DNA from 3 places in the Erwinia psychrophila genome. Region 2 is predicted to be linked to each of the others. Evidence: riboswitches for the same ligand, from Rfam matches in the RefSeq annotation. Region 2 holds a riboswitch; each other region holds the start of a gene.
What was found. Region 2 has a riboswitch for thiamine pyrophosphate ahead of thiC (phosphomethylpyrimidine synthase ThiC). Riboswitches for the same ligand answer to the same signal wherever they lie in the genome.
Positions count from the first base shown of each region.

Region 1: another riboswitch for thiamine pyrophosphate. It lies ahead of thiB (thiamine ABC transporter substrate binding subunit); the one in region 2 lies ahead of thiC (phosphomethylpyrimidine synthase ThiC).
Region 3: another riboswitch for thiamine pyrophosphate. It lies ahead of thiM (hydroxyethylthiazole kinase); the one in region 2 lies ahead of thiC (phosphomethylpyrimidine synthase ThiC).

Region 1 is NZ_JBCHVB010000002.1:278,413-289,126, forward strand. Features, by position in the region: gene AAH446_RS07335 (DedA family protein) at 1-226, shown strand, start outside; gene thiQ (thiamine ABC transporter ATP-binding protein ThiQ) at 270-971, opposite strand; gene thiP (thiamine/thiamine pyrophosphate ABC transporter permease ThiP) at 955-2,565, opposite strand; gene thiB (thiamine ABC transporter substrate binding subunit) at 2,541-3,527, opposite strand; TPP riboswitch at 3,570-3,676, opposite strand; gene sgrR (HTH-type transcriptional regulator SgrR) at 3,712-5,373, opposite strand; gene AAH446_RS07360 (MFS transporter) at 5,619-6,794, shown strand; gene leuD (3-isopropylmalate dehydratase small subunit) at 6,840-7,445, opposite strand; gene leuC (3-isopropylmalate dehydratase large subunit) at 7,455-8,852, opposite strand; gene leuB (3-isopropylmalate dehydrogenase) at 8,855-9,943, opposite strand; gene leuA (2-isopropylmalate synthase) at 9,946-10,714, opposite strand, start outside.
Region 2 is NZ_JBCHVB010000012.1:2,265-12,978, reverse strand. Features, by position in the region: gene AAH446_RS19365 (HesA/MoeB/ThiF family protein) at 1-597, opposite strand, end outside; gene thiE (thiamine phosphate synthase) at 587-1,234, opposite strand; gene thiC (phosphomethylpyrimidine synthase ThiC) at 1,231-3,165, opposite strand; TPP riboswitch at 3,249-3,349, opposite strand; gene rsd (sigma D regulator) at 3,471-3,977, opposite strand; gene nudC (NAD(+) diphosphatase) at 4,059-4,832, shown strand; gene AAH446_RS19340 (bactofilin family protein) at 4,976-5,680, shown strand; gene hemE (uroporphyrinogen decarboxylase) at 5,857-6,924, shown strand; gene nfi (deoxyribonuclease V) at 6,927-7,595, shown strand; gene AAH446_RS19325 (YjaG family protein) at 7,661-8,251, shown strand; gene hupA (nucleoid-associated protein HU-alpha) at 8,440-8,712, shown strand; gene AAH446_RS19315 (DUF1481 domain-containing protein) at 8,829-9,491, shown strand; gene purD (phosphoribosylamine--glycine ligase) at 9,788-10,714, opposite strand, start outside.
Region 3 is NZ_JBCHVB010000003.1:240,091-250,804, forward strand. Features, by position in the region: partial or broken gene AAH446_RS19760 (STM2901 family protein) at 1-71, shown strand, start outside; gene AAH446_RS09970 (DUF1493 family protein) at 71-439, shown strand; partial or broken gene AAH446_RS09975 (transposase) at 530-759, shown strand; gene AAH446_RS09980 (lysozyme family protein) at 1,251-1,583, opposite strand; gene AAH446_RS09985 (DUF4087 domain-containing protein) at 1,765-2,112, opposite strand; gene AAH446_RS09990 (hypothetical protein) at 2,348-2,839, opposite strand; gene AAH446_RS09995 (hypothetical protein) at 2,999-3,442, opposite strand; gene AAH446_RS10000 (N-acetylmuramidase domain-containing protein) at 3,429-5,729, opposite strand; partial or broken gene AAH446_RS10005 (IS630 family transposase) at 5,849-6,895, opposite strand; TPP riboswitch at 7,214-7,310, shown strand; gene thiM (hydroxyethylthiazole kinase) at 7,346-8,134, shown strand; gene thiD (bifunctional hydroxymethylpyrimidine kinase/phosphomethylpyrimidine kinase) at 8,131-8,931, shown strand; gene AAH446_RS10020 (GntR family transcriptional regulator) at 9,136-9,822, opposite strand; gene AAH446_RS10025 (mannitol dehydrogenase family protein) at 9,925-10,714, opposite strand, start outside.

The sequences.
Region 1 (10,714 bases), on a different contig from region 2:
GCTGGGGGTTACGCTGCTGCTCTGGCTCGGCTTCTGGTTAGGCTGGCGCTGGCTGCGGGCAAAAAAACAGTCCGACTGGGCGACGCCGCTGCTGCCCTCCTCGCGTCTGCGCTGGCTCGCCCCGCTGGCGATGCTGCTGGCCGTTGCCTGCTTTACGGCTATCCAGTTTCATCCCATGATGCCCATTTTCCGCCAGCTGCTGTGGCAGGTTTTTATCGGCGGCTGATCCCGCTGGCTGGCCTGGCAAAGTTTATGCCGGGCCCTGCCGCTTATCGCTGGCCTATCCCAAGCAGTTCCGCCTCCGGTACTTCGCCATTGAATAACGCTGCTGTACTGCCATCCCAGAACACGCTTCCCTCCACTATCAGGATGCTGCGCGGCGTTATACGCGCGGCGTCTTCAACGCTGTGCGACACCATCAACAGGGTAATAGCGCGTTCTGCACAGACTTCATCAACCAGCTGCAGCATCTCTTTTCTCAGCGCCGGATCCAGCGCTGAAAACGGCTCATCCAGCAGCAGAACCGGCTGCTGACGGACCAGGCAGCGGGCCAGCGCCACGCGCTGGCGCTGGCCGCCGGAAAGCTGGCCGGGAAGGCGCTGCAGATAGGTTTCCATCCCGACGCGCTTCGCAATGTCCTGCAGCTGCTGCTTTTGCGCATGATTCAGTTTCAGGCCGGGGTGAAGCCCCAGGCCGATATTCTGCGCCACGGTGAGGTGGGGAAAAAGATTATTCTCCTGAAAGAGCATCGAGACCGGACGCTGAGCCGGTGGCGTATGGCTGTGCGGCTGGTGATTAATGTGCAGGCTGCCTCCTTCAACCGGAAGGAAACCGGCAATCAGGCTGAGCAGGGTGCTTTTGCCCGCGCCGCTGGGGCCAAGAATGGCCACCCGCTCTCCCGGCTGCATGCTGAACGAAAACCGCATCGGCAGAGTATGATAAAGATAAGTCAGATCAGTCAGCGTCAGCATGGCGTCCCGGCAGTTTTTCAATCAGGGTGAACAGCAGAAAGCACAGCAGCAGGAGCAGCAGCGCGGTAACCGCACCGTCGCTGCTGCGGTATGACCCTATTTGCTGATAAAGGTAGAACGGCAGCGTGCGGAAATCCTCGTTGCCGAAGAGCGCAACCACGCCAAAATCGCCGATTGATAACACGCTGGCAAAGGCCAGCGCCTGGGCGATCGGGCGCTTCAGCGCTTTCAGCTCAATCAGCCTGAGCCGCTGCCAGCCCCGGATATCCAGCGACAGGCAGAGGCGGTTATAGCGTTCAGCGATATCGCGCAGCGGATTTTCCAGCACCTTCATGGCATAGGGGATCGCCATCAGCGCATTAGTGAAGATGACAATGCCGTCAGCCTGCTGCGGCAGACCAACGGTTTCGTTGAGCAGCATAAAGAAGCCCGTCGCCAGCACAATGCCCGGCATGGCAAGGATAAGCATTCCGCTCAGCTCCAGCAGCTGGCCCTGCAAAGCCCGCTGGCGCAGGCGAAGCTCGCGGCTGCTCCAGAGCAGCATCATGGTCAGCAGCACGCTCAGCAGGCCGGCACCAAGCGCAATGCGCAGCGAGGTGAGGGTAGCCTGCCAGAGCGCCGGTTCCTGCAGGACCGCGATCATCCCGCCATTGACGCCATCCACCATGACCGCCAGCAGCGGCGGCAGCAGCAGCAGCAGGGCCAGCGTAATCAGCAGGACGTCCGTAATCCTCGCCGTCAGGCTCTCTTCCGGGTTACGCCAGCCGCCAATACTGGCGACGCCGGAAGGAATAGCTTTGCTGAGCCGCTGGCTGAGCATGACCAGACCGAGGCAGCAGACCATCTGGACCATCGCCAGCAGGGCGGCCCGGCCGGGATCGTAGTCGAAGCTCAGCGCCTGGAAAATGGCGAGTTCAATGGTGGTCGCCTGCGGGCCGCCGCCGAGTGACAGCACGGTAGCGAAGCTGGCGAAGCAGAGCATAAAAATGAGCGCGCCAGCAGGCAGGATCTGCCGCCGGAGCCAGGGCCACTCCACTATCCGGAAATGATCCCAGCCGCGCAGGCCGAGCTGAGCGGCAAGCTGACGCTGTTCGCCGGGGATCTGCTCAAGCGTCTGCAGCAGTAAGCGCGCCGCCAGAGGAAGATTGAAGAAAACGTGCGCCAGCAGAATGCCCTGCAGGCCATAAGGCGAGAAAGTGTAGTCAATCCCCAGCAGTGCGCTGAGCTGAGCCAGCCAGCCGGTACGTCCGTAGACGCTGAGGATGCCAAACACCGCCACCAGCACCGGCAGCACCAGCGTCATCGCACAGAGGCGAAGCAGCGTTTCCCGGCCCGGGAACCGGCGGCGGTAGAGCGCCCGCGCCAGCGGAATGGCCGGAAGAACGGAGAGCGCGGCGGAAAGGAACGCCTGCCAGAAAGAGAAGCGCAGTACGTGCCACAGGTAGTCATCCTGCCAGAGATCGCGCCAGGCGATGGCGGGGGCGTTTCGCCACAGCGCGGTAAAGGCCAGCAGCGCCACGGCGACCAGCAGCGTCGCCGCCAGCGCGCCGGGCAGCAGCCAGCCTGCGATCAGCGGCTGACGGCGCGTTGCCATGCGGCTATCCACTGGCTGCGCTTATCGGCCACTTCCTCAGGGGTGAACTGTAGCGTGGTGGCAGGAAGGGGCAGCTTATCAAAACCTGCCGGTAAATCCGATTTGATCGCCGGATACATCCAGTTGCCGGTGGGAATGGTTTTCTGAAAGCCGTTATCCAGCATAAAGGTCAAAAACTGTTGCGCCAGCGCAGGCTGCCCGCTTGATTTCAGCATGCCGGCCACTTCCACCTGAAGGTAGTGACCTTCACTGAAGTTTGCGGCGGCGTACTGCGTTTTTTTCTCTTCAATCAGGTGATAGGCGGGGGAGGTGGTGTAGCTCAGCACCATATCGCCTTCTCCTTTCAGGAACAGGCCATAGGCTTCGCTCCACCCTTTGGTGACGGTAACGGTTTTCTTCGCCAGCTTCTGCCAGGCCGCAGGCGCATCATCGCCGTAGACTTTCTGCATCCACAGCAGCAGCCCCAGCCCAGGCGTGCTGGTGCGGGGATCTTCATAGATCACCCTCAGCGGCTGCTCGCTCTCTACCAGTTCTTTCAGGCTCTGCGGCGGGTTTTTGAGTTTGGTTTTATCGTAGACGAAGGCAAACCAGCCGTAGTCAAAAGGCACAAAGGTCTGGTTGTGCCAGCCGCCAGGGACGGTGGTCTGGCTGGTATCCACCTTAGCTGGTGCAAACAGGCCGGTTTTTTCCGCGGCTACCAGCAGGTTGTTATCCAGCCCAAGCACCACATCCGCTTTGCTGTTTTTTCCTTCCATACGCAGCCGGTTCAGCAGCGAAACACCATCTTCCAGCGACACATATTTGAGTTCACAGTGGCAATCGGCTTCAAACGCTTTTTTAACCGCCGGGCCTGGGCCCCAGTCTGCGGAGAAAGAGTCATAGGTGTAGACCACCAGCGTTGGTTTGGCGGCAAAGACGGGAAGAGCGGTAAGCATCAGCAGGGGAAGAAGTTTCTTTAACACTTTGCGTTCCTTAAGTTAAGCGAGGCCGCAAAGGATCTGAGCAGGTAACAGCGTCTCAAATCCCTACGCCGGCATTATCCGGATCAGGTTCGACGGGTCTGTCTCAGCGTGCAGGCTTAAAGCACCTGCGCGCACCCCGTTGAGAAGGCGCTATTCTAATGATTTCCGGGCGGTAGCGAAAGCGTCATGATTCAGGCGGTGCGAACCAGGCGGACTTGAAATCGAACCAGCCGAGGGTGTTCATCCTGACGCCGCGCATACTGCGCTCGCCTTCAAGGAGTAGCCAGTGATGGAATAACGGGTGCAGGCTCCAGGTATTGACGAGCTGGCGGCTCCAGTCGGCCAGCGAAAGCTTCTGTTCGCGCCAGCGTTGGGCATCCCGCTGCCAGTCAATCGGCACGCAGTGATGCAGCAGCGGGATCTCATACAGCAGGGAAAAGAGCGAGAACTCCAGCGGCAGGGTGAAGTTGGCGCTGCCGAGCCAGATATCGCTTTCCGCGTCGCCCCGGTGCCAGGTGGCATAGTCGACCTGGCGCGTTACCAGGCTGACACCGTGTGCCGCCAGCAGCGGCGCCAGCGCGTTAGCGATCGCTTGATGTTCAATATGGTCGTTGTACCAGGTCAGCGTAATTGAGGTCAGTTCAGGAGGCTTTTCCGTCACCGCCATATCGCGCCGGTGATGCCAGCGGGGCAGCAGGCCGTAGGCGGGGAACCAGTAGCGCTGATAGCCGATGCCGGAATGGTTCAGCAGCGCGACAGGATTGAAGATCATGCTGATCCAGCGCCGCACCTGCTCGTTCTGCCCCAGCGGCGAACGCTGATCGAACAGCAAAAAGTAACAGCCTTCTTCGAGGCGGCTCTCTTCCGATTTTTCGTCCACGCTGGCACCTTCCAGCTTTACGCCCGAATAGACCAGCTCATCGCTGATTTCCGGCAACACCCAGATATTCACTTCATCAATCAGCGCCCGGTAGCCGAAGTAATCATCAAAGGCGGCGATACGCAGCTGCGTTTGCTGGTTACGCACCACGGCGTACGGGCCGGTGCCGATCGGCTGACGGGCAAAGTCGGGCAGGGTGTGCCATTCGTCGGGCAGGATCATAGTACTGATGCTGCCCAGCAGCCAGGGTAGCCAGCTATCCGGCTGATGCAGGTAAATATCCAGCGTCCACGGGGTTGGCGAGTCGATGCGATCAAAATGTGAAAAAAGCGGCTGTGATTTCAGTCGGTTGAGCGAACCAATCACATCCGCCATCTCCAGCTCCCGGCCGTGGTGGAAATGAATGGCGGGCCGGAGATAAAAACGCCAGTGCAGGGGCGATACCTGCTGCCAGTGGTGGGCGATATCGGGCTCGATTTCCCCGTTTTCCTCATTTATATGCGTCAGACCGCTGAAAATCTGCCGGGCAAGGTGGGTTTCCGATCGCCTGAGCGGGGTGCCGGGCAGTAAATTGAGCAGCGACCGGTAATAGAGCACGCGAAGAATATGCTTGCCCTGCCGGAAGCTGCGGCCCAGGTGAGAGACCAGCATCTGCCGTACGGTATGCTTATCCCCGACAAGCTGCACCAGCTGATCGATGCGATCCTGCTCCAGCAGCTCCTCCGCCCGCTGCTGCTGAAGCGCCAGCCCGGTATAAAGGAAGCGCAGCGCCGAGCGCTTCCCCCGTCCCGCCTCTGCCTGCCACTCCAGCCAGCCTTCCGCCTGCATGGCGTTAAGCAGGTTACGCATATGGCGGCGGGAACAGCTGAGCTGAACGGCCAGCTCGCCAAGCGTGGTTTCCTTTGACTGACCGTTGCAGCTCTGCCAGAGGCGGATAAACTGCTGCTGTAAGCGGGAAGAGGACATAAAAGGGGAACCTTTTGTAAAAAGCGGTCTGTTTTTCCTGCCTTATATTAGGGCGATAATGGCTCCGATGAAAGAGCGGGAGGCATTCTCTGAATGGCGCTCTGGCATTATTTGAATCTGAGTATGGTGCATCTTCACCAGCCAGCGGGCATTATGTTCGCTGGCTTTTTTCGTCAGGCTTTTTTTCTTCTATGCTTCCTGTTTGTCGTCCGCGCCGGGCGGCTTTTGCCATTGAAGGACCAGGTATGAATATGCTCCGACCGCGTCGCCGTATTAATCCCGTTTACCTGGCCTTTATGGCCGTCTCTTTTATGATTGGCGTGGCGGGTGCGCTCCAGGCGCCCACCCTCAGTCTCTTTCTGACCCGTGAAGTGGCGGTACGACCGTTCTGGGTCGGACTGTTCTATACCGTCAATGCGATAGCCGGGATTGCCGTCAGTATTCTGCTGGCGAAGCGCTCGGATAATCGCGGCGATCGCCGCATGCTGATCCTCTTTTGCTGCGTGATGGCGACAGGTAACGCGCTGCTGTTTGCCTTTAACCGTGACTATCTGACGCTGATTACTTTTGGCGTGCTGCTCTCCGCCCTTGCCAGCGTGTCGATGCCGCAGATCTTTGCGCTGGCGCGCGAATACGCGGACAGTTCGGCGCGGGAAGTGGTGATGTTCAGCTCCGTGATGCGTGCGCAGCTTTCGCTGGCCTGGGTGATTGGCCCACCGCTGTCGTTCGCGCTGGCGCTAAACTACGGCTTTACCACCATGTTCGCGATCGCCGCGGGGCTTTTTGTCGTCTGCTTTGCGCTGATCTGGTTTGCGCTGCCCTCCGTGGCCCGCGTGGAGCAGTCGCCGGAAGTACTGAGCGCGCAAATCAGCGCCTGGAAGAATAAAGATGTGCGGCTGCTGTTTATCGCCTCGCTGCTGATGTGGACCTGCAATACCATGTATATCATTGATATGCCGCTCTATATCACCAGCGTCCTCGGGCTGCCGGACCGCCTTGCGGGTTTGCTGATGGGCGTGGCAGCGGGGCTGGAGATCCCGGCGATGCTGCTGGCCGGGCATCTGGTTAAACGCGTCGGCAAGCGCAAAATGATGCTTTTTGCCGTGGCGGCGGGCGTGCTGTTTTACCTGGGGCTGGTGCTGTTTCAGTCACGTATCGCGCTGATGGCGCTGCAAATTTTCAATGCGGTCTTTATCGGCATCGTCGCCGGCATTGGCATGCTCTACTTTCAGGATCTGATGCCCGGCCGGCCCGGTGCGGCGACTACGCTGTTTACTAACAGTATTTCCACTGGGGTGATCCTTGCCGGTATTCTTCAGGGGGCGCTGGCTGAAACCTTCGGGCACTATTCGGTCTACTGGGCGGCGCTGCTGCTCGCAATCGCGTCACTGGCCATGTCGGCGAAGGTAAAAGATGTCTGATAGCGTGACGTGCCAGACTTCCCTGGGGGAAAGTCTGGCAAAGGGTTAACGCAGGAAAGCGGGCTGCTTCTGCTCGTACGCGGCGATTTCCGCGTCGTGCTGAAGCGTCAGGCCGATACTGTCCAGCCCGTTAATCAGGCAGTGACGCCGGAAGGGATCGATGCTGAAGGCGTAACGTTTATCCCCCGCAGCGATCTCCTGAGCCTCCAGATCCACCGTAAAAGAAATGCCCGGCTGCGCGGCAACCTGCTGAAAAAGCGTTTCCACCACATCCTCATCCAGCGTCACCAGCAGCAGCTGGTTATTGAACGAGTTATTGGCAAAAATATCCGCGAAGCCGCTACCGATAATCACCTGAATGCCATAGTCGGTCAGCGCCCAGGGCGCGTGTTCACGTGAAGAGCCGCAGCCAAAGTTTTCCCGCGTCAGCATGACAGTGGCGCCGCTGAACTCAGGCTTATTGAGCACGAAATCGGGATTGGGAATCTGGCCTTCGGCATCGGTATAGCGCCAGTCGTAGAACAGATTCCGGCCAAAACCGGTCCGCGTCACCATCTGCAAAAATTGCTTGGGAATGATGGCGTCGGTGTCCACGTTAGCGGTGTCTACCGGCACCACGATGCCGGTATGACGGGTAAATTTCCTGGCCATTATTGCTCCTCAGTTCAGTTTGCGGATATCGGCAAAGTGACCGGCTACCGCCGCCGCGGCTGCCATCGCCGGGCTGAGCAGATGCGTGCGTCCGCCACGGCCCTGGCGGCCTTCAAAATTGCGGTTGCTGGTGGACGCGCAGCGTTCACCCGGATTGAGGCGATCGTTGTTCATCGCCAGGCACATGGAGCAGCCGGGAAGCCGCCACTCAAAGCCCGCCTCCAGAAAGATTTTATCTAACCCTTCGGCTTCCGCCTGCGCCTTCACCGGACCGGAACCCGGTACGACATAGCCCTGAACGCCAGCGGCGAGCTTATGCCCCTTCACCACGGATGCCGCCGCCCGCAAATCTTCAATGCGGGAGTTGGTGCAGGAGCCGATAAAGACTTTATCGATACGCACCTCGGTCAGCCTGATGCCGGGCTTGAGATCCATATAAGCCAGCGCTTTTTCCGCCGAAGCGCGCTCAACCGGATCGCTGAACGAGGCCGGATCGGGAATGCATTCGTCCACGGCAATGACCTGACCGGGATTGGTTCCCCAGGTCACCTGTGGAGCAATCGCTGCCGCATCGAGCGTGATAACTTTATCGAACTGTACGCCGGCATCGCTCTTCAGCGTTCGCCAGTAGGCCACGGCCTTTTCCCAGGCCTCGCCTTTCGGCGCAAACTGGCGGCCTTTCAGATAGCTGAAGGTCGTTTCATCCGGCGCGATCAGCCCCGCCTTCGCGCCCAGTTCAATCGCCATGTTGCAGAGCGTCATGCGTCCTTCCATGCTCAGTTGCTCTACGGCCGGGCCGCAGAACTCCACCACATGGCCGTTGCCGCCGCCGCTGCCGGTTTTACCGATGACCGCGAGGGCGATATCTTTTGCGGTGATCCCCGGCGCGGTCTCTCCCACTACCTCAACTTTCATGGTTCTGGCGCGGGACTGCTTCAGCGTTTGCGTCGCCAGCACATGCTCAACTTCCGAGGTGCCGATGCCAAACGCCAGCGCGCCTAATGCGCCGTGCGTGGAGGTGTGCGAGTCCCCGCAAACAATCGTCATGCCGGGCAGGGACATCCCCTGTTCGGGACCGATAACGTGCACGATGCCCTGATACGGATGCTTGAGGTCATATAAAGGAACGCCAAACTCCCCGCAGTTCTTAATCAGCATGGACATCTGTATGCGGGCCATCTCGCCGCTGGCGTTGATATCCCGCGTCTCGGTGGAGACGTTATGATCCATGGTGGCAAAAGTTTTGGCCGGCTGGCGCACCGGGCGGCCATGCGCGCGCAGGCCGTCAAATGCCTGTGCGGAGGTCACCTCATGCACAAGATGACGGTCGATATAGAGCAGCGGCGTTTCGTCAGGCGCGTCATGCACGACATGCGCATCAAACAGCTTTTCGTATAACGTTTTCATTTTCAGGCTTCGCTGACAAATCGGGCAATGATGGAACCCATCTCATCGGTGCCGATGGCCTGGCCCTCACCGGCCAGATCGGCGGTACGGTAGCCTTCGGCCAGCGCACGACTGACGGCATTATCAATCGCATCTGCCACCTCGGGCGCGTCGAGGCTGTAGCGCATCAGCAGCGACAGCGACAGGATCTGGGCAATCGGGTTAGCGCAGTTTTTGCCGGCGATGTCGGGCGCCGAGCCCCCGGCGGGTTCGAACAGGCCAAAACCCTGCTCGTTCAGGCTGGCGGAGGGCAGCATGCCCATAGATCCGGTGATCATCGCGCACTCGTCGGAGAGGATATCGCCAAACAGGTTAGAACAGAGCATGACGTCAAACTGAGATGGCGCTTTGATTAGCTGCATGGTGGCGTTGTCGATGTACATATGCTGTAGCTCAACGTCGGGATAATCTTTTGCCACTTCGCTGACGATCTCACGCCAGAGAATGGAAGATTGCAGCACATTCGCCTTATCGATAGAGGTCACTTTTTTACGGCGCTTGCGCGCTGACTCGAAAGCGATACGAGCGATGCGTTCGATCTCAAAGCGATAATAAACCTCGGTATCAAAGGCGCGTTCATGCTGCCCGCTGCCTTCACGCCCCTTCGGCTGGCCAAAGTAGATGCCGCCGGTCAGTTCGCGAACGACAAGGATATCAAACCCCTTTGCGGCGATATCGCTGCGCAGCGGACAAAAGGCTTCCAGGCCGCTGTGCAGGCTGGCGGGGCGCAGGTTGCTGAACAGCTTAAAGTGCTTGCGCAGCGGCAGCAGCGCGCCGCGCTCAGGCTGCTCCGCCGGCGGCAGATGCTCCCATTTCGGGCCGCCCACGGAGCCAAACAGGATCGCATCAGCCTGTTCGCAGCCGGAGATCGTCTTTTTAGGCAGCGGCTCGCCGTGGCGATCGATAGCGATGCCGCCCACGTCATATTCGCTGATGGAGATGCGCATGTTAAAACGCTGGCGAATCGCATCCAGCACCTTACTGGCCTGGGCCATCACTTCGGGACCGATACCGTCACCCGGCAATATGGCAATATGAAAAGTCCTGGACATGATTACACCGTCTCCTTCTGGTCATTAGCGTGGGATTTGCGTTGCAGTTCCTGCTCCACCTGGCGGGCACGCCAGATATTGTTCAGCGCGTTGATCATCGCCTTCGCCGAGGATTCGACAATATCCGTCGCCAGACCGACGCCGTGGAATTTACGGCCCTTGTAGTTGACCACGATATCAACCTGGCCCAGCGCGTCTTTCCCCTGGCCTTTGGCGCTCAGCTGATATTTCACCAGCTCCGCGTCGAAATCCGTAATGCGGTTAATCGCCTGGTAGACCGCATCGACCGGCCCATTCCCGGTTGCCGCTTCCGATTTAACCTCATCACCGCAGGCCAGCTTGACGGAGGCGGTTGCCATAACGCTCGAACCTGACTGCACGCTGAAATAGTCCAGACGGAAATGTTCCGGCTCTTCGTTCTGCTTATTAATGAACGCCAGCGCTTCCAGATCGTAGTCAAAAACCTGACCTTTCTTATCCGCCAGCTTCAGGAAGGCGTCATACAGCGTATCCAGGTTGTAGTCATTCTCCTTATAACCCATCTCATCCATACGGTGTTTCACGGCGGCGCGTCCGGAGCGTGATGTCAGGTTCAGCTGAATCTGATTCAGGCCGATGGACTCCGGCGTCATGATTTCATAGTTCTCGCGGTTCTTCAGCACGCCGTCCTGATGAATACCGGAGGAGTGGGCGAAAGCGCCAGTGCCGACAATCGCTTTGTTAGCCGGGATCGGCATATTACAAATCTGGCTGACGATCTGACTGGTGCGA
Region 2 (10,714 bases):
CCCCATTACGCCAACAACAGGCCCCAGTACGCCCGCCGTGCGGCAGTTCCGCTGCGGCTCGGCGTCGTCGGGCCAGAGGCAGCGGTAGCAGCCCTGGCTGAAGGGCGGCGTGAGCACCAGTAACTGGCCGCTAAAACCTACCGCGCTGGCGCTGATAAGTGGCGTGCCGCTCTGCACGCAGGCGGTATTGATAGCATGGCGGGTCTGCATATTGTCGCAGCAGTCCAGCACCAGGTCCGCCTGCTGAATAATTTCACCAAGGCTTGCTTCATCCATGCGCTGCTCAAGAACGATAAACTCAACCTGAGGATTGAGCGCCTGTAGATGCTTTTTCGCCAGCAGCGCTTTAGGCTGGCCGGTCTCGCTGTGACGAAAGAGGATTTGCCGCTGAAGATTGCTGATATGCACTTTATCATCGTCAGCCAGCAGCAGTTTACCGACGCCGGCAGCGGCGAGATAAAGCGACGCAGGAGAACCCAGTCCGCCAAGCCCGACGATCAGTACGCTGGCCGCCTGTAATTTTTGCTGCCCCTCCAGGCCAAACTCTTCCAGCAGCAGCTGGCGGCTGTAGCGCAGGAAATCGCTGTCATTTAGCATCAGCGTCATCTCCCGTCCCGGCCAGCGCCAGCAAGGCGGCTGTGGCCGCCCGCCAGTCAGCGGCCTGGGTGATAGCGCTGACCACAGCGATGCTGCCCACGCCGGTAGCCAGCACCTGCGGCGCTCGCTCCAGAGTGATCCCACCAATCGCTACGGTGGAGATGCCCTTCAGGCGGGAGAGATGGCGTTGCAGTTCACTGAGTCCCTGTGGCGATGAGGGCATGACTTTGGTCTGCGTCGGGAACAGATGCCCCAGCGCGATATAGGAAGGTTGTTCTGCCAGAGCGCGATCCAGCTCCGCGTCGTCATGCGTGGAGAGGCCGAGACGTAAGCCCGCGCGGTGCAGGGCATCCAGATCCGCCACATCCAGATCCTCCTGACCCAGATGCACGCCATAGGCTTGATATTTAATGGCTGAACGCCAGTAATCATTGATAAACAGGCGTGCCTGATAACGTTTGCCCAGCGCGACCGCGTGAGCGATATCCTGCTCTACCGCCGCTTCCGGAAGATCTTTAATACGAAGTTGCAGCGTACGCACGCCAGCATCCAACAGGCGTTCAAGCCATGCCACACTCTCCACCACCGGGTAGAGACCAAGCCGCGCGGCAGTTGCGGGAAAAGGGCCGCGGCTCATGCTTTTTCCTCCCGAATCAGCGTGTCGGCAGGATGATAGAGTTCGCCGCCGCGCGTGCGGAAGGCTTCGGACATTTGCGCCATGCCGACCTCAATCGGCTGCGCTTCCGCCTCCAGGCGGGCGGCATAGTCGCGCACCTCTTGGGTAATCTTCATTGAACAGAATTTAGGCCCGCACATTGAGCAAAAATGGGCCACCTTGCCCGACTCCTGCGGCAGCGTCTCATCGTGGTAGGCTCGCGCCGTATGGGGATCGAGCGCCAGGTTGAACTGATCTTCCCAACGGAATTCGAAACGGGCTTTCGACATGGCGTTATCGCGGATCTGCGCGCCGGGATGACCTTTCGCCAGGTCTGCGGCATGTGCAGCAATCTTGTAGGTAATCAGCCCCTGCTTTACATCTTCCTTGTTGGGCAGCCCCAGATGCTCTTTTGGCGTGACGTAACAGAGCATGGCGCAGCCGAACCAGCCGATCATGGCGGCGCCTATCCCGGAGGTAAAATGATCGTACCCCGGCGCGATATCCGTCGTCAGCGGGCCAAGAGTATAGAAGGGCGCCTCGTGGCAATGCTCCAGCTGTTCTGTCATATTGCGGCGGATCATCTGCATCGGCACGTGGCCCGGGCCTTCGATCATCACCTGCACATCATATTCCCAGGCGATTTTGGTCAGTTCGCCCAGCGTATGCAGTTCGGCGAACTGCGCCTCGTCGTTGGCATCCTGGATCGATCCCGGGCGCAGGCCATCGCCCAGGGAGAGGGAAACGTCATAGGCGGCGCAGATTTCACAGATTTCACGGAAGTGCTCATACAGAAAGCTCTCTTTATGATGCGAAAGACACCACTTCGCCATGATCGAGCCGCCACGCGAAACGATGCCGGTCAGGCGCTTCGCCGTCATCGGGACATAGCGCAGCAGCACACCGGCGTGAATGGTAAAATAGTCCACGCCCTGTTCGGCCTGTTCCAGCAGCGTATCGCGAAACACCTCCCAGCTCAGGTTTTCCGCCACGCCGCTGACCTTCTCCAGCGCCTGATAAATGGGCACTGTACCTATAGGAACCGGGCTGTTACGCAGGATCCATTCACGGGTTTCATGAATATTACGGCCCGTGGAGAGATCCATCACCGTATCGGCTCCCCAACGGGCAGACCAGACCAGCTTCTCGACCTCTTCTTCAATTGAAGAGCTGACCGCTGAATTCCCGATATTAGCGTTTATTTTCACCAGGAAGTTTCGCCCGATAATCATCGGCTCAGACTCCGGATGATTAATGTTGGCCGGAATGATGGCACGGCCTGCGGCCACTTCATCACGGACGAACCCGGCGGTGATATTTTCCGGCAGGCTGGCGCCGAAACTGTGGCCGGGATGCTGTTGCAGCAAAACTTCGCTACGGATCCGTTCGCGGCCCATGTTTTCACGCAGCGCGATAAACTCCATTTCCGGCGTGATCACGCCCTGACGGGCATAATGAAGCTGCGTAACGCAGCGACCCTGCAATGCGCGGCGGGGATTCGGCAGCCGATCAAACCGCAGATGATCAAGCCCCCGATCGGCGAGACGCTGCTGGGTAAAAACGGAGCTGAGGTGCTCAACGGGGTGAGTATCATTGCGATCAACAATCCACGCTTCACGCATCCTTTCCAGGCCGGCATGAAGATCGATGCTGGCTTCAGGGTCGCCATAGGGCCCGGCGGTGTCGTATACCGGCACAGGTTCATTCTCTTCAAAGAGAGGTACTTCTTTACTGCCGCCGGTTTTCGTCGGGCTGAGCTGAATTTCACGCATCGGAACGCGGATATCTGGCCTTGAGCCGGTCAGCCAGATACGTTTTGAGTTAGGAAAGGCGGTGCCCTTCAGGGAAGCGATAAACTGTTGCGCTTCGGCACGCTGCTCACGACGGGTCAGTTTTTTAACATGGGTAGACATAGCACGTTCCTGAATAAAAAAGGGAAGTTGCTTGCCTGGAGTCCGGAGGAGTAAGCGCAGGATGTGAGGATTCACACCGTCACTGAATGTTTACTCTTGTTCCCTTCGCAGGTACTAACCTGATCAGGTTCCGCGGATCCCGAATTAACGGTCTCAGCCCCGAAGGGCACTCCGACAAGAAGAATTTCAGCCATCACTAAGGTCATGGCCAAAACGAGCAACGGATAAAACGCCGTTACCTTATTGCCCCTTCAGCATAAGGGGGCTTTTTTGAAACCACAAGAAGTTTACAATCTGATAACGTATCAGGCGGGACGCGCCAGCGCCGGATCGTTAGCCGCCGCGGGTTTCTCTGCCGTTTTCTCCAGCGCCAGCTGAATAAATTTATCCTCCAGCGTAAAGCGCGCTTCCAGCGCCTCGCCAACGGCGGAGAGCGCGTTCTGGAACTCAATGCAGTTGTCGTGATCGATAGCCGTTTCCAGATTGTTATCGTAAACCTGCATAATCTGCGCGGTATTTGCCTGCAGGGAAGGGTAGATCTGCGCCGCTTTGGCTAACTGCTGGCTGCCTTCCAGCTCTTCGATAAAACGTTCATAAACGGTAAAATGGCCGGTAGAAAGGTAATCGACCAGATTCTGGCAGAAGGTATCCAGCGCGTTTTCGTCAAGCGTGGTCAGCGATTCCTTGTTAGGCTTGATGCCAACTAGCTGATAATAAGCAACCAGTAACTCTTTACGGGCACGCAGACAAAAGTCCACAAGGTCGCTACATCCGCCTACGCGCGCGGTCAGGTCTTCTAACTGGTTAAGCATGAGTGGCTCCGTGAATATTAAGTAAAATCTGATCCCAATCCAGTAATGCAGAAAGCCCTGTAAAGCTGAGGAAAGCAATTTATGGAACGTGAGATTTCTAGCGTAGACGCTGGCTGGTGGGTTGTCAGCCACCAACATAAACTTTGGTTACCAAAAGGTCAATTACCGTTCGGCACGGCATGTGAGGTCGGACTTGTTGGATCGCAAGGATCGCTTATTGGTGAGTGGCTTGGCGATCCTGTCTGGCTGATCCGCGAAAGCCGATCGGACGACATGGGTTCGCTCAGGCAGCTTATCGATCAGGATGCCGGTCTGTTCCAGCTTGTCGGGCGAGGCATCCAGCTGGCGGAGTTTTACCGTTCGCACAAGTGGTGTGGCTATTGCGGACATGAGATGCACCAGAGCCGGACGGAGTGGGCCTGTCTGTGCAACCACTGTCGGCAGCGTTATTATCCGCAGATCGCGCCCTGTATCATTGTGGCTATCCGCCGTAACGATCAAATTCTGCTGGCCCAGCATACCCGACACCGTAACGGCATCTATACGGTGCTGGCGGGATTTGTGGAAGTCGGGGAGACGCTGGAGCAGACCGTCGCCCGGGAAGTGATGGAAGAGAGCGGTATCAAAGTGAAGAACCTCCGCTACGTAACCTCGCAGCCCTGGCCCTTCCCGCAGTCGCTGATGATGGCGTTTATGGCAGACTACGACAGCGGCGAGATCCACATTGACCCGAAAGAGTTACTGGATGCCGGCTGGTATCGCTACGATGCGCTGCCCCAGCTTCCGCCAGCCGGGACGGTAGCGCGCAGACTGATTGAAGATACCGTTGCCTATTGTCGCGCCGACGCTGAATAATGTTTAGCCGGTCGAAAAAACGGCCGGTTTTTATTGTGTCAGCAGGCGGTTTAAAGGTAATTTAGGGCAATCCCCCACCGGGACTTATCATATCGGGTTCTACCCTGTCAGATTTGAGTTTCCAGAAATTGAGCGTGGACAGAATGCCTGAAAGCAATACGCATTATTATCTGTGGGGAATATGGATATTCTGGGGCGGTAGCCTTATTGCATTCGCCCTCTCACTGAGAATACCCATGTTAATTGCGCTCGGCGGTATGGGAAGCTTATTCCTGCTGCTGATATTACGAAAACGACATAATGAAAGGATGATGACCAGCGTGTTCAATCTCAAGAAAAAAGAAGAGGTTCAGCCAGCCAAAGCGGCGCTGACGCCAGCCAGCCCGGCGACATCCCCTGTTGCGCCCGTGTTGCCAGCCGAAGAGAACGGTTTTAAAGAAACAACGATTTCTCCGGGCACCTTATTACGTGGTGAGATAAGTATTGAAAATAACATTACTATAAACGGTATTGTTGAAGGCGATGTTACCAGCCAGAAAGTGACGCAAATAGGTAAAGAAGGCCAGGTTATTGGCAAAGTAAAATCGCAAAAGCTTATTGTAAATGGTCTGCTGAAGGGAAGTTGTTATGCTCAAATGGTGATTATTATGTCGCGTGGGCGAATAGAGGGTGACGTTTTTGCCGGTGAATTCTCAATTGAGAAAGGCGGCGTATTTATTGGTAACTCCCATCTGCTTGGCGAAAATAGCGCGCCGGGTGCGAAGAAAGAAAAAAAACAGGATGAAACGGCCGGTCAGCAACCCGCCGCGGCAGCCCCTGAGGTGAACCGGCTGCTCAAAAAAGCCTGACGATCTGCATTAGCCCCGTTTGACGCCTCTTTTCTTCTGCTCTCTTCTGTCTCTGTGCCCATTTTTCGCCGGGGTGGGGACAGGAACCTCATCCCACCGGCTCAATCTGCCGAGTGCTCAATCACCGTCCCGAATCAATGTTACACTACAGGCCTGTATGGAGAGAGAGCCCTGTGATGAAAGAACTGAAGAACGATCGTTATTTGCGCGCCCTGCTGCGCCAGCCCGTTGATGTGACACCGGTATGGATGATGCGCCAGGCCGGACGTTATTTGCCAGAATATAAGGCGACCCGCGCCATTGCGGGTGATTTTATGTCCCTGTGTAAAAATGCCGAGCTGGCCTGTGAAGTCACGCTGCAACCGCTGCGGCGCTATGCGCTGGATGCGGCGATCCTGTTCTCCGATATCCTGACTATCCCCGATGCGATGGGACTCGGGCTCTATTTCGAAACGGGGGAAGGTCCACGTTTCGCCTCACCGGTAACCTGCCGTGCTGACGTGGAAAAACTGCCGATCCCCGATCCCGAGCAGGAACTGGGCTACGTCATGAACGCGGTACGCACCATCCGTAAAAATCTGAACGGTGAAGTGCCGTTAATCGGATTTTCCGGCAGCCCGTGGACGCTGGCGACCTATATGGTCGAGGGCGGCAGCAGCAAAGCCTTTACCAAACTGAAAAAGATGATGTACGCAGAGCCAGAGACCCTGCACCTGATGCTCGATAAACTGGCCGACAGCGTCACCCTGTATCTCAATGCACAAATTCGTGCCGGGGCGCAGTCGGTCATGATTTTTGATACCTGGGGCGGCGTGCTGACTGGCCGCGACTATCTGGAGTTTTCGCTACACTACATGCATAAGATTGTCGATGGCCTTCTGCGTGAAAACGAAGGGCGCCGGGTGCCGGTAACGTTGTTCACAAAGGGCGGGGGCCAGTGGCTGGAGGCGATGGCGGCAACCGGCTGCGATGCGCTGGGTCTGGACTGGACGACGGATATCGCTGATGCGCGGCGTCGCGTGGGAGACAAGGTTGCGTTGCAGGGGAACATGGACCCCTCCATGCTCTATGCACCACCGGCCCGCATTGAGCAGGAAGTTGCCGGTATTCTGCAAGGGTATGGCAAAGGCACCGGTCACGTTTTCAACTTAGGCCACGGCATTCATCAGGACGTGCCGCCGGAACACGCAGGCGCTTTCGTTGAGGCGGTACACAAACTTTCCAGGCCTTATCATCAGGACTAAACATGGATATACAGGTATTACGGCAGGAACAGCTAACCCGTGCGGCAGAAGTGGTACGAGAAGATGACTTTGACGTAATGCCGCCGCGCTATATCGGCGGTGCCGACGTAGGGTTTGAACAGGGGGGTGACGTAACGCGCGCAGCCCTGATTATTCTTGAATATCCTTCGCTGAAGCTGGTCGAGCATCGCGTGGCGAGTATTGCCACAACAATGCCTTATATACCCGGCTTTCTCTCCTTCCGGGAATATCCGGCGCTGCTGGCGGCGTGGCAGATGCTGGAGCAGCAGCCCGATCTGCTCTTTGTGGACGGTCAGGGGATTGCGCACCCACGTCGCCTGGGTGTGGCCAGTCATTTTGGCCTGCTGGTGGACGTACCGACGATTGGCGTGGCGAAAAGCCGCCTGTGCGGCAAATTTGAGCCGCTGGACGCCACGCCGGGCAGCCGGCAGCCCTTAATGGATAAAGGTGAGCAGATTGGCTGGGTACTGCGCAGCAAACAGCGCTGTAACCCGCTCTTTATCTCTCCGGGCCATCGCGTCAGCCAGGACACGGCGCTGAACTGGGTTGAAACGTGCCTGCAGGGCTACAGGCTGCCTGAGCCCACGCGCTGGGCAGACGCTGTTGCCTCGCAGCGGCCCTCCTTCCTGCGTTGGCAGCAGCAGGGTTAACGATGTGAGCGGCACGCTTTTCAGTTACACTGCGTGCCGCGCACTTCTGTATAAGAGATACCAACATGTTACGTAACCCTATTCATCTGCGGCTGGAAAAGCTGGAAAGCTGGCAGCACGTTACTTTTATGGCCTGCCTGTGCGAACGCATGTACCCTAATTACTGGGCATTTTGCCAGCAGACCGGCTTTGGTGACGGGATGCTTTATCGCCGCGTTCTCGATCTGGTGTGGGAAACGCTGGTGGTGAAAGACGCCAAAGTGAATTTTGACTCGCAGCTGGAAAAATTCGAAGAAGCTATACCGGCCGCTGACGACTACGACCTCTATGGCGTTTACCCCGCGATCGATGCCTGCGTTGCGCTGAGTGAATTATTGCATTCGCGTCTGAGCGGCGAAACGTTAGCGCATGCTATTGCGGTCAGCGAAGCGTCCATTACCACTGTCGCCATGCTCGAAATGACAGAGGCTGGTCGTGAAATGACCGATGAAGAACTAAAAGAGAATCCCGCCGTGATTGATGAATGGGACATGCAGTGGGAGATTTTTCGCCTGCTGAGTGACTGTGAGGAAAGGGATCTTGATCTGATAAAAGGACTGCGATCGGACCTGCGGGAATCAGGGATAAGTAATATCGGTATAAATTTTCAGCAATAAGGCGATAAAACGTGACTTCAGGCCTGAATTGTAGCGCCTGGAGGCTTCACATTCGCCCCCTGTCTGGTCTACATTTGGGGGGCTGAAAAATGTGGCTATCGGTGCGTGTATGCAGGAGAGTGCCAGAAACTGGTTTTTCCCTCGCACTTGATGCTTAGCAAGCGATAAATACACTGTAAGGATAACTTATGAACAAGACTCAACTGATTGATGTAATTGCGGACAAAGCGGACCTGTCTAAGACCCAGGCTAAAGCTGCTCTGGAATCCACCCTGGCTGCGATTACTGAGTCTCTGAAAGAAGGTGATGCTGTACAACTGGTTGGTTTTGGTACTTTTAAAGTTAATCACCGTGCTGAGCGTACTGGCCGCAACCCGCAGACTGGCAAAGAGATCAAAATTGCTGCTGCAAACGTACCGGCATTTGTTTCTGGTAAAGCACTGAAAGACGCTGTTAAGTAATCGTCCAACGGTGAAAGTTTTAAACAGGGGGGCGTTAAGCCCCTTTTGTTACCGCCCCTGCGGGGGCCTCAGGACCGGAATCACTCCGTCTGCGCAACCGGTGCGGTAAACCCACCATGACATATTCTCCCCTTCGCTTATTTTCCGCTTTATCGCTGATTCTACTGGCAGGCTGTAGCTCCCGAACGGAACTGCCGGCCTTTACCGCAAGTGGCTATCTGGCCGATCGCGGCATCGTGCGCATCTGGCGCAAAGAGATCCAACCTGATACGCGGCATATGCTGACGGTCTATACGCCGTTTAACGGGGCGGAAAAGCAAACCACGCACTATCTGTGGCAGGATGACAAGCTAGTTTCCATCGAGCGACAAAGCACGGGCGAGCAGCCGGACAGCATTACTCTGCGGTTTGATCAAAACGGCAAACTAAGTTTTATGCAGCGCCAGCTGGCGGGGCATCGGGAGGCCCTCTCCGAAGATGCGGTAGCGCTTTATCAGTTTGATGCGGGACGGATGCTGAAAATCAGCGATGATCTGCTCAAAGGGCGGGTGCTGCTGAAGCAGGGGCGCTGGTCTGCGCCGGGCACAATCACCAGCTGTCAGGGAAGCGAGAGCAGTCCGGATTTTGACCGCTATTCGCTTAATTACATTACCCAGCACCAGCGTGAATCAGGTAAGCCCGTCAGTCTGGCCTGGCTTGAGGCGCCTGAAGGGACGCAGCTCCTGCTGGTGGCGCCAGAAGACCTTTGCGCTACCGAGCCGAAAGAAGCAGATTTTTAAGCGCGAGAACCTCAGTTGTTTCACGCTTCCATCCTGAATCTTTCCTGAGCCTCTATCCTGCGTAACCGCTTTATGTTTCGGTAAAGGAGCAGAACGCAACTTTACTACGGGAATGTAAATATCCGTTATCGGCATGAGGGATATAAGGCAGAAGTGGTCGTTGCTCTGGCAGGTCAGTTAAGCGGGATAAGGCGATACTTTGTTTACTGAAGCCAGTGAACAGGGCGGAGAGATCTCCGCCCTGAGTGGTAATGCAGGTTAAGCGTGCTTTTCCATGGCGTTACTGGCTATGCCGTTCAGGAAGTCTGCTTACGGGAAATCGCCCGGTAGCCGATGTCCTGTCGACAGAAGCTGCCGTTCCACGAAATATCCTCAGCCAGCTTGTAGGCGTGCTGTTGCGCCGCCGCAACGTCCTCCCCCAGCGCGGTTACGCAGAGCACGCGGCCACCATTAGTCACCACCAGGTCGCCCTGCATTTTCGTGCCGGCATGGAAAACCTTGCCGTCCGGTAACGCTTCCAGCGGAAGACCATGAATCTGGTCGCCTGTGCTGTAATCACCAGGATAGCCGCCAGCGGCCAGAACAACGCCCAGTGAAGGCCGCGGATCCCAGATCGAATCCTTAGTATCAAGCTTACCTTCAACGGCAGCCAGGCAAAGATCCACCAGATCCGACTGCATGCGCATCATGATCGGCTGCGTTTCCGGATCGCCAAAGCGGCAGTTAAATTCGATCACTTTTGGCTGACCGCTTTTATCAATCATCAGGCCCGCATACAGGAAACCGGTATAGGTATTGCCCTCGGCGGCCATTCCCCGCACGGTGGGCCAGATCACTTCATCCATGACCCGCTGATGGATTTCATCCGTCACTACCGGCGCAGGGGAGTAGGCCCCCATTCCGCCCGTATTCGGTCCGGTATCACCATTACCGACGCGCTTGTGATCCTGGCTGGTGGCCATTGGCAGAACGTTTTCACCGTCGACCATTACGATAAAGCTGGCTTCTTCACCCTCCAGGAACTCCTCGACCACAATACGGTGTCCTGCATCACCAAAGGCGTTGCCGGCCAGCATATCCTGAATCGCATCCTCCGCTTCTTTCAGCGTCATTGCCACAATAACGCCTTTGCCCGCTGCCAGGCCATCGGCCTTAATCACGATGGGCGCGCCTTTGCTTCTCGTCCACGCAAGGGCAGGCTCCACTTCAGTGAAGTTCTGATA
Region 3 (10,714 bases), on a different contig from region 2:
CCGCTGATACGAGAAGGCAATATAACTTAATAGCGCGGTCTGAAGACCGTATTGCATTGACATCTTTCTAATGAATGAAACCAGCGTTGAAGAGCAGGTATTATCATTTTTTAGGGATGAGTTATCGATCGTCCTGTCTGACGACTGGAAGGAAATTCCATTAGAGTTAGATACTCTTTTACAGGATTATGCGGAAGGCGATGAATTCCTGTATGCGGTTGAGAATTATGGTAAACGCTTTGATGTTGATGTGTCAGATATACACTGGCGCCATTACTTCCCGTGGGAGAATTTACCCTTGCTGACTCGATGGTTTAAGGCAAAGAGAAAAGAAGTGGAAAAGACAAGAAAGCCCCTGACTGCCCGGATGTTTGCTGAGTCTGCTAAAGCTGGCCGATGGTTAAGGGATTTGCATGAGCTTGTACACAAATTTATGTAATTGCCTGTTTTTGAAATGTTCACTCCAACAACGAAGACAGGAAAATTATGGACGAAAAGAAACTCAGGGCACTTGCTGCCGAACTCGCCCGATAGCCGCAAAGCCATCTACATCACGAATGCCATCGAATCGCTGAACAGCGTGATCCGTCAGTCGATAAAGAAACGCAAGGTGTTCCCGACGGACGACCCAGTGCGGAAGGTTATTTATCTGGCGATCAAGGATGCATCAAAAAATGGAGCATGTCGATCCAGAACTGGCGGCTTGCGATGAGCCGTTTTATTATCGAGTTCGGTGATCGCCTTAGCGATCGCCTATAACGAGTGGGCAATTACACAGAATTACTGACAGGTTTCGCCCCTTCGCAATATTCATTATTTATTGCATTTATGCAATTTGATTACGCCGTTTTCTGCATAAAATTGTACAAAATCAGGGTCATTCACCCAATAATATTTTGATTTTTTATTATCGTAAAATCCTTTTCATCGTAATTCTCCATATTGATTAACGATAGTTAGCTCCGCCAGTGGGGTAGTTGAACTTACATTTTTCCAATCAAAATTCATTCCACCTCGACCAAGATCGGCTTCGCTATCATAGAAAATATCAACTTTATCTTTGGATATTTCCTTAGCATGAACATTAACAACGATCTGGTTGTCATTAACAACAAGTGGACTGGGTTTGTTGTCGATAAGAATAGAGAAACTGTCATCATCACAACTAGTACTTCACATGCCGAAATTCGAGTCTGCATGTGTTGCTACTGATATCAATAATAAAGTAAAAGGCCATATTTTCATTATTTTTACTCCGATATTTTTCTAATATATCCAATGTCAAGATGAAGATCTGTTTTTCCTTTAAGTTCTTCATCAAAATATAGATTATAATATGAAAGTGCTTCTTGTTTGGTTTTAGCTGGCTGCCCATATCGACCTGGAGGGAGACTTGCCCATTCATAACTTAATATGTCTAACGCGCCTTCAATATCACCAGAAATAATTTTATCTAAAGAGTGTTTTCTTTTATATTTGAATATTATAACGCAAAACTCATCTTGATATTTTGGTATGAAGTCTACAATACCTGCTTGCGTACAATGTGAGATCATTTTGGGATCATTCCAAGTATACCCCATTACCTGATATGCACCTGCTGCTGATGAGGTTGAATTGCCCCTTGTGATCGAAAAAAACCATCAGATTTTGTAAGCAAGTAATGGATGTTGGGTAGGGGCGACTTTTGAGCTTAACGCTAAGGATTTTTAAGAAAAGTTAATACTCGCGGAGGGAATAATACCTCCGCGTATGCTTAAATGTTTAGGGAAGAGGGAGTTTTTTATCTGACTGACAGCGCTCAAGTGGGAGTACTTTGGAACTGTATATTTGAGTGATTTTTTTCTCTTTGGTGTTCACATCGACCCTGATGCAGGAGCATCCATATCCGTAATTTCCATTGGTTCTAACATATTGATCATCCGGGAAATCTTTTAGCTTTTCTATTCCTGATGAAGAATAGCCACCTTGCAAGGAAATATCCCATGTACCGTCTCGATCTGTGAGCCACTGATTGGCTGGACTGGGGTTTTGTAACCAGCCGCATCTCAGTTCACTGGCAAATGTGTATCCGCTTAAAATGATTAACACCAATGGTATGTATTTCCTCATTGCCATTCTCCCGCATCCAATTTGCTTAAAAAATAATCAGCAAAGCCTTTGATTTGTTCTGCATGATAAAGACCATTGATACAGCGTCTTGCGTGATAAAAATCAGTGCTAGTGGTACTGACATAATCGGTTAATTTTTTACCAGTGAACACTCCATTCTTGAAACCATCGATAAGAATAAACAGCGCAATATGTGGATCTAAGGTTTTGTCTGGATCAGCAACCAGATCAACCCCTAATTTCTCGGAATAAGCTCGGTAGTTATAATCCCATGTGATTTGGACAAATCCACGGCATAATACGGATAATACCTGTAGTGGGTTCGTCTGTAATCATCCGTTGAGGTGTGGCCTGCCCAATCCCCTTCTCTGACTGGTCTGAAAGTATCTCCTGTCTCGCGCTTGACCGTGGCTAAAATATAAGCAACTTGGGTGTTGAGAGAAAAACCTAGTTTCTTACTTTCTGCAACGATGGCTCTGATCGTGCTTTCTCTTGTTGAGAAATCATATTCATCAGCTTTTATTGCATCAAGGAACACCACCGGATGCATATGCCACAGCGCTTCGCTGCTGCGGATCTCCGGCACATCCTTCATCCACACCAGTTTATTAATGAAATCGCGTTTATACAGCGCCATGTCCGGGTATTTCTTCGCCTGTTCATCCAGCGCGGCCTGCCACAGTGCTGACATGCCATCCTTCAGCCATTCGCTGTGATGTTTCACCACAAAGCGCTGCACCTGATACTGAATATGCGGCTGCGTGTTATGCAGTTCTCCAAGTTTTTTTTCATTTACAAACCAAGAGATTATTTGCAGAAAAGAAAGGATCTCAAGAAGATCCTTTTAAAACTGCCAACTATCGCTATATGTCATTAGAAAATGCATCTAACCACAACCAAGAGCTGAGTCCTTATCACAGGCCAATTTTTCCGACAAATCATTAAGGAGGTCGATGCCAACGGACTTACAATTGTAAATAGATTCCTTTTTTCTATTCAGATTCGTAACACTAACCCCACGGTTTTCACTCTCATATTCATAATTACTAAATATAGTGTATTTATACCCTGCATTCATAAATGACACATTGAAGTAGTCTGTTTGAAATCGCGAGTAATGATTGTATTTAAACCCTGAAAAACCATCCCCTTTTGACTCATATTTAAACTCAACTTTTTGATCTTTCGTTAAGGTGTAACGTAGTACACCTTTGTTTTCGTCCAGTTTAATTATTCCTTTTGCAGTATTGCACAAAAAATATTCATCACTCGCAAACGATGAACCGCACAAAAATATTACAATTAACAACAAGAGATTATAATGACGCATTGTAATTTTTCTCCATTTTTAAATCATACCCCTTCTGCTTTGGACCGTTATATCTTTTTGCGAATGAGAGCCAGTCTTTAGCACGAATGGAACGCAATAAAACACTATCAGCCTCAATAAAATTGACGAATGCTTTTAACTGATTTTTCTCTGACTTACTTAATGCAAAAGCGAAATTCTCAGGGCTGGAGTAGCCTGCTGCGATATAGTTTGATGCTAAAATCTGGAACTTACCCCAAGAAGTTGATTTTAAAGCGGCTGTTTTGTCTAAGGCATACGCTTTGACGAGTTTTGCATACTGCACTGATATTGTACCATATCCACCTGCACCAGGGTTTGATATATCTTCGAATTGATCATACCTTCCATTCGTATATTTATGAAAGTGGTGCCTTTCAAATAAAATTGCAGGAACGTAATCATCATTATCTTTAAATTTAAAATAAGAGCCATAAGACCCTGTTTCTGTTTTTGCCACAGCTTTAATTGCTGCAACTTCGCATGCTAATTCTTTTGCAGCCTCTTCATAATCAGTATCATCAATTTTCTCTCCATTATAGAAATTGATAAACTCCAAAGGAGTTAATTCTCCATTAACAGGAGTTTTGGGGAACTCTTGAGACCTAATAGCATCAAGAAACACAATAGGATGCATATGCCACAGCGCTTCGCTGCTGCGGATCTCCGGCACATCCTTCATCCACACCAGTTTATTAATGAAATCGCGGTTATACAGCGCCATGTCCGGGTATTTCTTCGCCTGTTCATCCAGCGCGGCCTGCCACAGTGCTGACATGCCATCCTTCAGCCATTCGCTGTGATGTTTCACCACAAAGCGCTGTACCTGATACTGGATATGCGGCTGCGTGTTATGCAGAAATCGCCACAGCTCGCCGGCATCAATCACACCATCCTGGTTCAGATCCATCTGTTTCAGTAGCTTCTGGTATTGCCCGGTGTAACTCGAGGAATACATATCCCGCGTTTCACTCCGGGCCAGCGCTTCCAGCTGCCCGTACACCTGGCGCAGCCAGCCCTCTTTCGGCGTCTGGAAAATGCTTTGCGGCGCGTCCTCCTGCTCCAGTGGCATAAACCCCCGTTTTTCGAGGTCGAACTGGTTCGCTCTCTCCACATCCGCCGCCGCCATCCATGCCAGCTCGCCGGGAATGTAATACCAGCTCTTCCCGTCAGCGTCCAGCCGGCGACACTCGCTCTCCGGGGTGCATCGCTCTGCAGTTGTGGGGGAAGGATCTCCCCCCACGCCGGCCACCACAAACGAATTATCCTGCTCCCGGTGCATCCAGCGGGTTTTATCCGCCAGCGTGTGCAGCTCTGCCGCGCCGGTCGTTACCCCGGTCTTGTTCGCCAGAAAATCCTTCATCCGGGTATCCTGGCTGAATACTTCCAGATGGCAGAAGTGCTGTGGCCCGCCGGACGGACGTTCGTTCAGACTCAGGTGACCGATAATCTCCCCGGCCTTCACCGCCGGCGCATTCTCGCCGGAAACCGTCACCACCTGATTAAACACCCCGTGCTGACGGGCTGCCTGCATCCACGCCGGCAGCGCATCGCCCTGCCGCTTCACAAACTTATCCAGCCCGGAGATCCAGCCGGACTCACCGGCGGATAATCCGCTTTTCGTGCCTTCCGGTACCGACACCACGGACATGAAGATAAACGGGGCCGGCCTGCCGTTCAGCAGAAATGAAGCCTCCTGCTTAATCTCCACCACAGTACCGCGCGGCAGTGTGGTCTGCGTATCCTGCGGCACCTCATAGTGACGCAGCGCATCACGGGGGACGTTGACCCCTTCCCTCAGCCCACTGCGTATCCAGCCGGGAGAGGTGTTGTCCTGGCGAATTTTCAGCGCACTGGCGGTCACTGTCGCGATTCGTGTGTCTGTAATGCCATATTCAGAAAGCGGAGCTATCTGCATCCACAGTGTATAGAAGTCCAGTGAGTTATCGGGTTTGTCTTTATCCGGGGTACAGATTGATTTGATGAGAACAAAAGTGGAGCTGAATTTTAGCATCTTCTTTTTGAACGGGGCGGTCTGGTAATCATCATTTAATCGCCAGGCGACCACCTGACCATCAGTCATGCATTTCAGACCGTGGCTGTCGGGTTTAAATACAGCATTACCCGCAAAACTATCATAAAGATGGATGCCACCATGCCAATGCTCCGCCTTTTTCATCAACCAGTGAGTATCTCCCTCACTGCCCTGTATTGCTTCCATGAACTCCGTTGCCGAACGGTAGCCATCAACTGGCAGTACCATTTTCATCTTGTTCTCCCTGAACTTATGGTGGTTATTTGTTCATCATACACTGCTTAAGACATAACCCAAACTTCCATAAGTGGATAAATTTGCTACTGAATAAAGCAGTAGTAAATGGAAATATACTAAATAGCTGTTCCTAATACCGCTACACTTATTGGCTGCCCGTATTTCCCTCCAGGGAATGAGCTTACCGTTTTCATAAAGTGATGAACCTTCTGTAGCAGCAGCCACATTGAGCGACACTGATGGTTTCGGGTTATTGTGTTATGCAGCGCCTGCCACAACCGTTCAACATGGTTGACACATGGTGAGTAAACCGATTGATAAATTACCCGGAAATTCGGATCCTGCTTCAGCCAGTGCAGCGTCTGCTGACTTTTATGGATGATGTAGTTATCCACCATCAGCGTGACAGTTTTTGCCCGACGATATGTGGCTTTAAGGTGTTTCAGCAGGCTGATGAACAGGACTGAACCTCTGCTGCTCCCGCCTGTATAACTGACCCGACCGGTACCGCTGTGCAGAGAATCTGCAAGATAATATTTTTCATGCTGCCCCGGTGTGACAACGCTTTTTTGCTAGCCGCGTAATTGCCAGTCTGCACCGGTTTTTGGGTTGAGATGGATATCCACCTCATCCTCGTAAAATACGGGATGTTCAGCGCTACATCCGGCGAGCACTTTTGCAATAGCGGCCATTTTTCTTCTTTATGTGGGTCGCGAATACGCAACGTAGGGGCAGCCCTTCGCCAGACCAGCAGCGGGAAGCCAGCGACTTACCGTTGAAGCATGTAAGCGACAGCCAGTTATCTCTTTGATTTTAAGGCTAACAGTTTAGTACTCCAGCGAGAGCGCTGATAACCAAAATCGCCGGAAGAATACTTTATAAGTTCACGTACAGTACGCAGATATGCCCGAAGGGCCACGACGGGAATGTCCGGTGGGCAATGATTTCAGACCTTCGACACCCGTAAGCGTAAACCAGTTAATCCAGCGCCCAATGGATGAACGGGCGCAGCAGAGCGTTCTGGCGACATCGCTGACACGGTCACCTCGGTGCAGCATCAGCATGGCGGTCAGCCTGCGGGTATGGTTCTTGTCACGTGTTTGATGGATCGCTTTCTGCATCAGACGTCGTTCGTCGCGGTGAATTGGTGCTATGATCGGCATCGCTCAGTCCGGTTGGTGGTTTGGGATGTTTGGCGATTGATCCACAGTAACACCGGAAGATTAATCGATTATGTAGACTTCCAGATTAAAGCCTCACAAGCCAGCTTCCTGCAATCGCTCACGCTTTCTATGAGAAGTGGTCAAAGCATTACGGGCGGGCGGTATAACAAAGGGGCACTAAGCCTTTTTTTCGTGTGTGGGATGAGGTTTAAAAAGGGGTCATGCGCATTTTCAAGGTGAAGAAGCGATCCCTTGGGAGGGCAGGCTTGCACCAGCAAGCCACTTCCCCTAAGCTGGAAAAAAGTAAGCTAATTTGTACTAAATGACTCGGGGTGCCCTTCTTTGTGAAGGCTGAGAAATACCCGTTGAACCTGAACTGGATAATGCCAGCGGAGGGAAGTCAGATGCCTGACCGCATCGCCTTCTTGATCGCCGGTTGGGAGCTTTACCATGATCCAACCTCACTGCTTTACCACTGACAATGCCGCCGCCTCACTGGCCCTTTTTCATCAAAATCCTTCGCTCGTACACTGCCTGACCAATGACGTTGTGCAAACTTTTACCGCCAATGTGCTGCTGGCGCTCGGCGCCTCGCCTGCCATGGTTATCGAGCCTCAGGAAGCAGAACAGTTTGCCGCGCTGGCCGATGCGGTACTGATTAACGTCGGTACGCTGACGCAGTCACGCAGCGAAGCGATGCTGGCGGCGGTGCTGGCTGCCGTCAAGGCGGACAAACCCTGGACGCTCGACCCCGTCGCGGTAGGCGCGCTGAGCTTTCGCAGCGAGTTTTGCCAGCGGCTGCTGGCGCACCGGCCTGCGGCTATCCGCGGCAACGCCTCTGAAATTCTGGCGCTGGCGCGTCAGGCCGTCTCCGGACGCGGCGTGGACAGCCTGCACGCATCCAGCGCTGCCCTGGAAGCCGCTCACCAGCTGGCGCTCGACTGTGGTGCCATCGTCGCCGTGACCGGCGAGGAGGATTTTATCGCCGATGGTCAGCGCTGCCTGCGGGTGCCGGGCGGATCGCCGCTGATGACGCGCGTTGTCGGCACGGGCTGCGCGCTGTCGGCGGTGGTGGCCGCGTTCACCGCGCTGCCGGGCGATCGGCTCAGTCACGTCGCCAGCGCCTGCCGGGTGATGAGCCTGGCGGGAGAGCGGGCTGCCACGGCGGGCGGACCGGGCAGCTTTGTTGCCGCCTTTCTGGATACGCTCTACAGCCTGAAGGGGGAGACGCTGCAATGAAACGCATTAACGCACTGACCATTGCCGGTACCGATCCCAGCGGCGGCGCGGGCATCCAGGCCGATCTGAAAACCTTCTCCGCCCTTGGTGCTTACGGCACCAGCGTGATTACCGCGCTGGTCGCGCAAAACACCTGCGGCGTACAGTCGCTGTATCGCATTGAGCCTGAGTTCGTCGCGGCGCAGCTGGCCTCGGTGCTGAGCGATGTACGCATCGACAGTGTCAAAATCGGCATGCTGGCGGAGAGCGATATTATCGAGGCGGTGGCGGAAGGACTACAGGCCGCACCGGTGCCCTGGATCGTGCTGGATACGGTGATGCTGGCGAAAAGTGGCGATGCCCTGCTCACGCCCGGCGCGGTGGCGACGCTGCGCCAGCGGCTGCTGCCAAAAGTGTCGCTGATCACCCCGAACCTGCCCGAAGCCGCAGCGTTGCTGGAATGCCCGGTCGCCACCAGTGAGCAGGAGATGCGGCAGCAGGGCAGAGCGCTGCTGGCGTCAGGCTGCCAGGCGGTCCTGATGAAAGGCGGCCATCTCAGCGATACGGAAAGCCCCGACTGGCTGATTACCCGCGACGGTGAACGGCGTTTCTCCGCGCCGCGCGTGCTAACCCGGCACACTCACGGCACCGGCTGTACGCTCTCCGCGGCGCTGGCCGCGCTCCGGCCCCGGCATGAAAGCTGGGAGAACACGCTGCATGAAGCTAAAGGCTGGTTACAGGGCGCGCTTGAACATGCCGGTACGCTGGAGGTGGGTAAGGGCAACGGTCCGGTGCATCATTTCTGGCGCTGGTGGTAGCGGGCGGGCTTTTAGTGGTTTCTCAGTAAAAAGTCGCGTCAGTTGAAGTGAGTAAGGGTGCGCTGAGCGTCAGAGCTGCTGGGGGCCGGGAGCGATCTCATTGCCCGGTAATTTTACCAGTTTGTCATGCGGGAAGCGTATTCCGGGCGCCTTGCAGCACAAACCCGCAGGCCCTGTGCCTGCGGGTTCGCGCTTATCGACACATCAGGTTTGCTCAAACCATTCGCTGTTCTGTTCGGCAATCGGCGTGATCGAAAAGATCATCTCCTGAAGATGGTGACGCAGTGCGCGTTCAGCGCCGGCGACATCCTTCGCCACCAGCGCTTCATAAATCTCATAATGCTGCTCGATAAGAATATCCGGCGGGGAAACTTTACTCAGGGTCAGAAAACGCACCCGATCCATCGCGGCTTTGATGTTTTCAATGGTTTGCCAGGCAAGTTCGCACTGAATGCTCTGGGCGATGATCAGATGGAATTCATCATCCAGCAGCAGAAAGGCGTGACTGTCATGGCGTGCCGCGGCCATTTTCTGTAGCTGGAGATTATGTTCCAGTCGCGCCAGGGAAGCCGCAGAGGCTTCCGTGGCCGCCCGGCGTACCACCGCCACCTCTACCGCCTCGCGGATAAAACGACCGTCGGCGACGCGCTGCGCGGAAATTTTTCGCACAAAGGTGCCGCGCTGGGGAAGCACCTGCACCAGACCCGCCTCGGCCAGCTTGATAAAGGCCTCACGCACCGGCTGGCGCGAAACGTTGAAGCGGGCTGAGACCTCTTTTTCGGAGAGCAGGGAGCCCGGCGGAATGGCGCAGGTCACAATATCCTGGCGTAAAAAGCGATAGATCTGCTGATTAACGGGTTCACTGGCGGTAATGGTGTAAGCAATAGACATTCGGCACGATTCGTTATGGGTAAGGCGTCAGTGAAGCTGGCGCAGGAACATCCAGTCTAATCAGCCTGATGCACCAGCGCCAGCCCTTTCGCCGTGAAACAATCAGTCAGCCGTAACGACCTGCCTGACCGCTTCTTTTGCTCCCAGCTTAAGCAGGAGCTGATAGGCGTGGATCACCTTTTCGCGGAACAGCGTACTGTCCGGCAGATCGTCACCGAATACCGACTTCAGCGAAAGAAGCGCGGTGACGCGCGCTTCGCCTTCCTGGCTTGACGCTACAAGGCGCGCAAGCTCTTCATGCATAGGATCGTTAATCTCAATCGGCTGGCCCTTTTCGTCAACGCCGCCAACATAGCGGATCCAGCCCGCCACGCCCAGCGCCAGCAGATCGAAACGGCTGCCGTTATTCAGGTGCCAGCGAATGCTGTCCAGCCAGCGCTGCGGCAGCTTCTGCGTACCGTCGGTGGCGATCTGATAAGTGCGGTGACGGATAGCCCGGTTCTGGTAGCGGGCGATCAGCGAATCCGCATAGGCGACCAGATCCACATTTTCGGTGCGTAACGTCGGCGCCTGCTCGTCTAACATCAGCTTTCTTGCCGCCTGTAAAAAGGCCGCATCTTCCATGCAGTCACTGATGTGCTCATAGCCGGCCAGGTAGCCGAGATAGGCCAGCAGCGAGTGGCTGCCGTTAAGCATACGCAGCTTCATCTCTTCAAAAGGCAGCACGTCAGCAACCAGCTCGGCGCCCGCTTTCTCCCACTCGGGACGACCGCTGACGAAGTTATCTTCAATCACCCACTGGAAGAACGGCTCGCACTCAACGCCGACCGGATCGGCACAGCCCAGCGTCTCCTTCAGGGCGTTGAACGCCTCTGCGGTCATGGCGGGAACG